Regions from separate parts of the Microcoleus sp. LAD1_D3 genome, predicted to be linked through region 3. Evidence: riboswitches for the same ligand, from Rfam matches in the RefSeq annotation. Region 3 holds a riboswitch; each other region holds the start of a gene.
The links. Region 3 has a riboswitch for cobalamin ahead of QUA74_RS14725 (energy-coupling factor ABC transporter permease). Riboswitches for the same ligand answer to the same signal wherever they lie in the genome.

Region 1 (2,201 bases), on a different contig from region 3:
ATCTTCAAACAATTCCTCGATCGGAGTTTCGTGATCTAAACTATCATCAGCCTGTCGCTGTGCCATCAAAGCATCCATATCACCGACAAAAGTACCGCTAGCAATAGCTTCGCAATCGACAACAGCAACAACACCATCCACTGTAGCACCAGTGCGAATTTCCGGCCAGCGAAAAGCTTGAATCAAAGGTTTAGGAAGTGCGAGGCCCGAAGTCTCAATTAAAATACAATCAATTTGTTCTCTGCGCTTCAACAATTCCTGCATAGTCGGCAAGAATTCCTCTTGAACAGTGCAGCAAAGACAACCATTTGTTAATTCAACAATATTGCTGCTGACATTTTCTTCTTCGTCGCAAACTTGGCAATCGCGCAGCAGTTCTCCGTCAATTCCAATTTCGCCAAATTCGTTCACCAGAACAGCAATGCGGCGACCTTCATTATTTTGCAATAAGTGGCGAATTAAGGTAGTTTTGCCACTACCGAGAAAACCAGTGATGACAGTAACAGGAATTTTGTGCATTGATAATTTTGTGCTTATTGGGTGATGGGATATCTCGTTCCCAGGCTCTGCCTGGGAATGCTAATCTAGAGGCTCTGCCTCGCTGGAATAAAGGAGCGCTTTTAATACGAGGCAGAGCCTCTGGGTATGCGTCACCTGGCAGAGCCTGGGAACTAGAAGGAAAGGAAAAAAATAAAATCCTTACTACAAACCTATCTAATTTGGTAGTGGTGGAATCTTTGCTAAAACGCCTTTTTTCAGAGCTTGAGGACGCTCAGACCAAGGCAACAAACCGTCCGATTTAGCATAGTATTGACCCGCGCATTCGAGTACAGCCTCGATACTTTCCGACTCATTTGCAGGTAAATCGCCAAACAGATAAGTGTACTTTCCAACAGCAGCAAAAGACACCGCACAAGAGTGACTGCAAGCACTCATGCACTCAACCTCTTGAATCTCAAACTTATCAGAAAACTCCCAATCTTTAGCGAGTTGCGACAAATTTTCCATGAATTGTTGACCGCCGCTTTTACCTTCGCGCTTGCCGTTTTTCCAAACACTAGCGCAAGCAGTGCAAACAAATAGACTGTGCTTTGTGCGTACAGCCGCATTAATTCCATCCATCATCCGTACCTCGCAGATGCGTTCAAAAGTGAGTTAGATATCGGCGGGCATTCTGACTTGAGAAACCACAAGGGTTTCATTACAGTTGCGGGACAGCGCCGGACTTGCACCGAACTTTCCCCGTTTCCTCTAACGGCTGCTCCCCGCTAGAACCGATCGCGAAATCACATCATACCGCACTTGCCGCCAATCGATTTTAGATTTTAGATTTTAGATTGGAGAAAGCCACCCCAGGGATAAATCTGGGGGCTTGTCTAGTAGTTTGTAGGGTGCGCCACAAGCACCCTACAGATTACAAATTATGCAGTTTCGTGCTGTTTGTGCCAAGCGGGATGCCACAGCAATTCCGCAGTCGATCGCTTCTCGACCATTTCAGGAGTAATCATACAGTTAGCCACATCCTTGCGAGAAGGCAACTCGTACATGACATCGAGCATTAACTCTTCTAAAATGCTGCGGAGAGCTCTGGCGCCAGTTTTGCGACGATAGGCTTCCTGGGCTATCGCCCGTAGCGCTTCCGGCTGGAATTCCAACTCCACGCTGTCCATCTTCAACAGCTTTTGATACTGCTTCACCAGCGCATTTCGGGGCTCGGTCAATATCTGCATCAAAGCTGCTTCATCCAGCGGCGAAATCACCGTCACCACCGGTATCCGCCCCACAAACTCAGGAATCAAACCAAACTTGACTAAATCGTCGGGCTGTACCTGCTGCAAAATATCAGCGGCCCGCTTATCCTTCGCCGGCAAAGTTGAGTTGCTGTCGCTTTCTGTTGGCTGAATAAAGCCCAAGGATTTTTTACCCAAACGCTGTTCAACTATTTTTTCCAAACCGACAAAAGCACCGCCACAAATAAATAGAATTTTGCTAGTGTCAACTTGAATAAAATCTTGGTAAGGATGTTTGCGACCGCCTTGCGGGGGAACATTAACCACTGTTCCTTCCAACATTTTTAGCAGCGCTTGCTGCACTCCTTCTCCCGATACATCCCTGGTGATCGAAGTGTTTTCGCTTTTGCGAGCAATCTTGTCAATTTCATCAATATAAATAATGCCCCGCTGCGCCGATTCAACATCAAA
Region 2 (2,201 bases), on a different contig from region 3:
TATAACTTTGTCCCGCTGCGGTAAGTTTGTTAAGTGCGATCGCGCGGGCGGGCTCTTCGGCCCAACCCCTACTCCCCACAAGAAAATTCAATCTTTGTGGAACAGGCATCTTGCCTCTTCTTGATGCCAAACTCACGCCCCACCAGAAAATTCCCTCTTTGTGGAACAGGCATCTTGCCTGTTTCTTAGCATGATTAAAATCTACTTTTCTGTTGAATCAGCCAAATTTTTAAGATAAAATGAAATGAGTAGATTAAAGGAGAGCGTTGTGTATGATCGCGCAAGTTGAAACCAAAACCTACACCGCTGAGGAATATCTAGAATTGGAAATCAATTCTCAGGATCGGCATGAATTTATCAATGGGGAGATTGTTCTGATGGCTGGCGGCACACCGGATCACAATGAAATTACGAGCATCTTAAATGCTATTTTGAGGGTGAGTCTTAAGGGTAAACCTTACAGTATTTTTGCATCGGATCAGCGGCTTTGGGTTCCGCAGCTTAATAATTATACTTACCCGGATGTGATGGTGGTAGCGCGCCCGATCGAGCTGCAATCTGGACGGACGGATACAATTACCAATCCGCTGCTAATTGCTGAGGTGCTGTCTAAAGGTACTAAAGCTTATGACCGCGATGAAAAGTTTGCTGCCTATCGCAGTATTCCTAGTTTTCAGGAGTATTTATTAATCGACCAATATCGGCTACAGGTCGAGCAATATTCTAAAACTGATGCGAATAAGTGGATTTTTTCGGAATATAGCTGTATGGGCGATCGGCTGAGTTTAACCTCTGTTGCTGTGGAAATTTCGCTGGCCGATTTGTATGAAAATATTGACTTTGGTGAATAGGCGGACGGTTTTTTGTCAAATGTTCCAAATAGTGGTAATATCCCCGTATATCGATCGGCTCTGATGGAGAACAGCCATCAGACGTAAGGGGGAAAGTTCGGTGCGAATCCGGCGCTGTCCCGCAACTGTAATGAGATCATTGCATCTCTGAGTCAGGATGCCCGCCGATTTGTTTACCTGTTGTTTTTCATCTGCGAGGTATGGATGATGGTGAGTTTATTATTTTTTTTATTATTGGATTGGGGTTTTTTAACCGCAGATATAAGCAGATGAACACAGATGAACGCTGATGTAATTGGATCTGTGTTCTGAAGCGTATAATATTTTAATGGAAAAGAAATGCGAATTGAAGATAGTGTTTGGCAGGGTAGTTTTGGCTACTGGCAAAACTTGTTTATTCACCAGAATATTTTGCCGATCGGACATACTGCTTGGAATGGTTTTTTGCATCAAGGACGAGGCTTGGTTGCTTGCAAAATCAATACTCCCATTAACGGTTCTGTGAATTGGAGCGTAGATACTATCAAGTACGATCTGCAATTTATTTCCGACTTGGAGGCAACCGTTTATTTGCAGCAACTAGAAATAGAGGAAAATACTGTTTCAAATCTGCTGCAAATCATTGATAGCTACGAACCCAAGGCAGCCATTATATTTTTGTCGATCGCCAACGGTCACATTGATATCAATTTGTTGCAAAGGTTGGCAATTTCTCCTGTTGAGTGCTATGAACAGGTATGCAAGCGCTGGGAAGAATTTCAACTCTGCCCTAAATCCTAAAACTTACTAAATTTTCCGAATGCCGCAGCCAAAATCCATCGAAATTTCCAAGGTAACTCGCTACCAAAATGCAGCGCTTAATTACTATTTGGGCCTGACAGATTCGCCCTACCTTCACTACGGCTATTGGGAAACCCTACCTGTGCCCGCTGACGAACTAACGATCGCACGATTGCGCCTCGCTCAGCAAGCTTATACTGTAAAACTGTTGGATGCGATCCCCAAAGGCACTCATACGATACTCGATGTGGGCTGCGGGATTGGCGGAAATGCGGCTTATTTGCTCGATCGAGGTTTTGCAGTCGAAGGGCTCGCACCCGATCCGTTCCAACAACAGCGCTTTCTTAAGTGTACGGGCGATCGGGCAATCTTCCACCTCACGAGGTTTGAAGACTTCAAAGCAACCCATTGCTACGATCTTATTCTCTTTAGCGAAAGTAGCCAGTATATGTCGGCTGTTGATATTGCTAACGGTGCCGCCAAAATCCTCAATCAGGGCGGTTACGTTTTGCTGGCTGATATGCTGCGATCTGATGCTAATTATAAAGAGGGAATGTTCTCTAATTGTCA
Region 3 (2,201 bases):
TTTCCCAAATCTAGCTCGATCTTTCCTGATTTTTGCGATAAATATTCACATATTTCTGGACGCAGCAACCGGGTTTTTTCCAGAAAATCCTCCCTTGAGGACGATCGATCTCGGTTGAAAAACCCGGTTTCTGAGCGTCTAGAGTCGGTCAGTCTGGTACTCTTGATTGCCATCAGCCCAGATTATCAGGATCTATCCCCAACTCCCGCAATCGCTGAGCTAGTCGATCGGAACGTTGGGCCAATCGATCGGCGCGCTGTGATTCCTGTTGGGCGAGTTGCGCTGATTCTTTCACCTTTTCTTCAGGAGTCAGATAACGTTTTCCATCGGCATCATACCAATACAACCACTCCCTTGTCACCCCAGAATAATTTCCCTTTTCACAACCAATCCCCAAACCAATCTCTGGCATCCAAACTGGATGTCCGGGCTGTAATTCGTACTTCCCATTGACTAACTTATGTACTTCTAAACGGGGTTTACGGCGGCGGCGGGAAGAATAAATGACGTAATAAAGTACGCCTAAAGCTTGATATTCCTCCAACTTTGCGGTGTATTCTTTTCGATAATTTGGGGAAACTACTTCCAGCACAAAAGTTGGCAGAACATTTTCATCCCACAGCACGTAACTGGGACGCAATTCTTCATCATAAAACCTTTCTACACCTAAACTCAAGAAAGCATCGGGCACAATGGCAGGTTTGTCGGGGTGATAATAGATACCCATATCTATGCCAAAAAACCAGTCCATGCGTTCTGCCCAAAGTATGAGCAATATTGCTTTTAGCAATCCTGGTATTAATTCTTGCAGTTCGTTATCCACAGGCGTTTCATCAGAGTCGGGTAGTTCATCGGCTGAGGGCCAGTGCCTCGGAAATTTGTAATCTAACATGGCTGCTTTCCTCAAAACTCACTAACATTATACCTTTGATTTGTTTGACAATAGTATTTATTGAACGAACCGCGAAGACGCGAAGGAAGATAAGAGAAGATGAGAGGTAATTTTGACTTAGTTAATCTGAAGTAATTTTTGTAAAAGATTTGCTGAGACTTACGCGATCGACTAAACTATGTCTAACCAGTCGGTTCTAATGGGGAGCAGCCGTTAGAGGAAACGGGGAAAGTTCGGTGCAAGTCCGGCGCTGTCCCGCAACTGTAATGAGAGTTTTGTCGCTTTCTGAGTCAGGATGCCCGCCGATGTGTTAGTTTACATAGTCTCATCTGCGAGGTTCAGTGTGAAGGCCAAAAATCGGAAATTGGTCAGCTTGGGATTGATGGCTGGCTTGAGTTGTTATATTGTCCTGGGATCGGCAACGCCCGCCGCAGCTATGCACATTTCGGAAGGTTTTTTGCCGGTGCAATGGGCTGCATTTTGGTGGATGGTGGCGTTGCCTTTTTTTGCAGTAGGTTTGCGCTCAATTACTCGCATTACAAAAGAACACCCGGAACTTAAACTATTGCTAGCTTTAGCCGGTGCGTTTACTTTTGTGCTTTCTGCTTTAAAAATTCCCTCGGTAACGGGGAGTTGTTCTCACCCAACGGGTACCGGTTTGGGTGCGATTTTATTCGGCCCTTCGGTGATGGCGGTACTGGGGGCTTTAGTTTTGTTGTTTCAAACGTTACTGTTAGCGCATGGCGGCTTGACAACGCTGGGAGCGAATATGTTTTCGATGGCGATTGTTGGCCCTTTCGCTGCGTATTTTATCTATCAATTGCTGTTGCGAACTGGTAGCCAGCGGGCAGCAATTTTTTGTGCGGCGGCTTTGGCAGATTTGCTGACTTATGTGACGACTTCGATTCAATTAGCGTTAGCTTTTCCGGCAGCAAGTGGCGGTTTTATGGCTTCGTTTCTCAAGTTTGCTGGCATCTTTGCTATCACTCAATTACCCCTAGCCATCAGTGAGGGATTGCTGACTCTATTGGTCTGGAATTGGCTGCATTCTTACGGGAAGCAGGAGTTAGAAACTTTGAAATTATTGAGGCAGGAGTCATAAGCCGTGAATCAAAAACCTACAAAAAATCACCAATCTACTTCGCGGGAAAATTGGCTGTTGGCTGGCGCTGTGATTGTTCTGGCAGCGTTTCCTCTCGTTTTTGTGCGGGGTGAATACGGCGGTTCAGATGACGAAGCTAAGAAAGCAATTACGGAAATTCAACCGGGTTATAAACCTTGGTTTAATCATTTGTTTGAACCCGCTAGC

Region 1: it holds a riboswitch for cobalamin, as region 3 does, so the genes downstream of both, QUA74_RS22265 (DUF1636 domain-containing protein) here and QUA74_RS14725 (energy-coupling factor ABC transporter permease) in region 3, are expected to answer to the same signal.
Region 2: it holds a riboswitch for cobalamin, as region 3 does, so the genes downstream of both, QUA74_RS07055 (hypothetical protein) here and QUA74_RS14725 (energy-coupling factor ABC transporter permease) in region 3, are expected to answer to the same signal.

The regions. Positions count from the first base shown of each region.
Region 1 is NZ_JAUBSB010000048.1:42,045-44,245, forward strand. It holds gene cobW (cobalamin biosynthesis protein CobW) at 1-519, opposite strand, end outside; gene QUA74_RS22265 (DUF1636 domain-containing protein) at 715-1,125, opposite strand; cobalamin riboswitch at 1,148-1,294, opposite strand; gene clpX (ATP-dependent protease ATP-binding subunit ClpX) at 1,422-2,201, opposite strand, start outside.
Region 2 is NZ_JAUBSB010000008.1:90,790-92,990, reverse strand. It holds gene QUA74_RS07065 (ABC transporter substrate-binding protein) at 1-24, shown strand, start outside; gene QUA74_RS07060 (Uma2 family endonuclease) at 273-851, shown strand; cobalamin riboswitch at 890-1,034, shown strand; gene QUA74_RS07055 (hypothetical protein) at 1,191-1,631, shown strand; gene QUA74_RS07050 (methyltransferase domain-containing protein) at 1,651-2,201, shown strand, end outside.
Region 3 is NZ_JAUBSB010000022.1:2,023-4,223, forward strand. It holds gene QUA74_RS14720 (Uma2 family endonuclease) at 173-892, opposite strand; cobalamin riboswitch at 1,067-1,213, shown strand; gene QUA74_RS14725 (energy-coupling factor ABC transporter permease) at 1,275-1,994, shown strand; gene QUA74_RS14730 (energy-coupling factor ABC transporter substrate-binding protein) at 1,998-2,201, shown strand, end outside.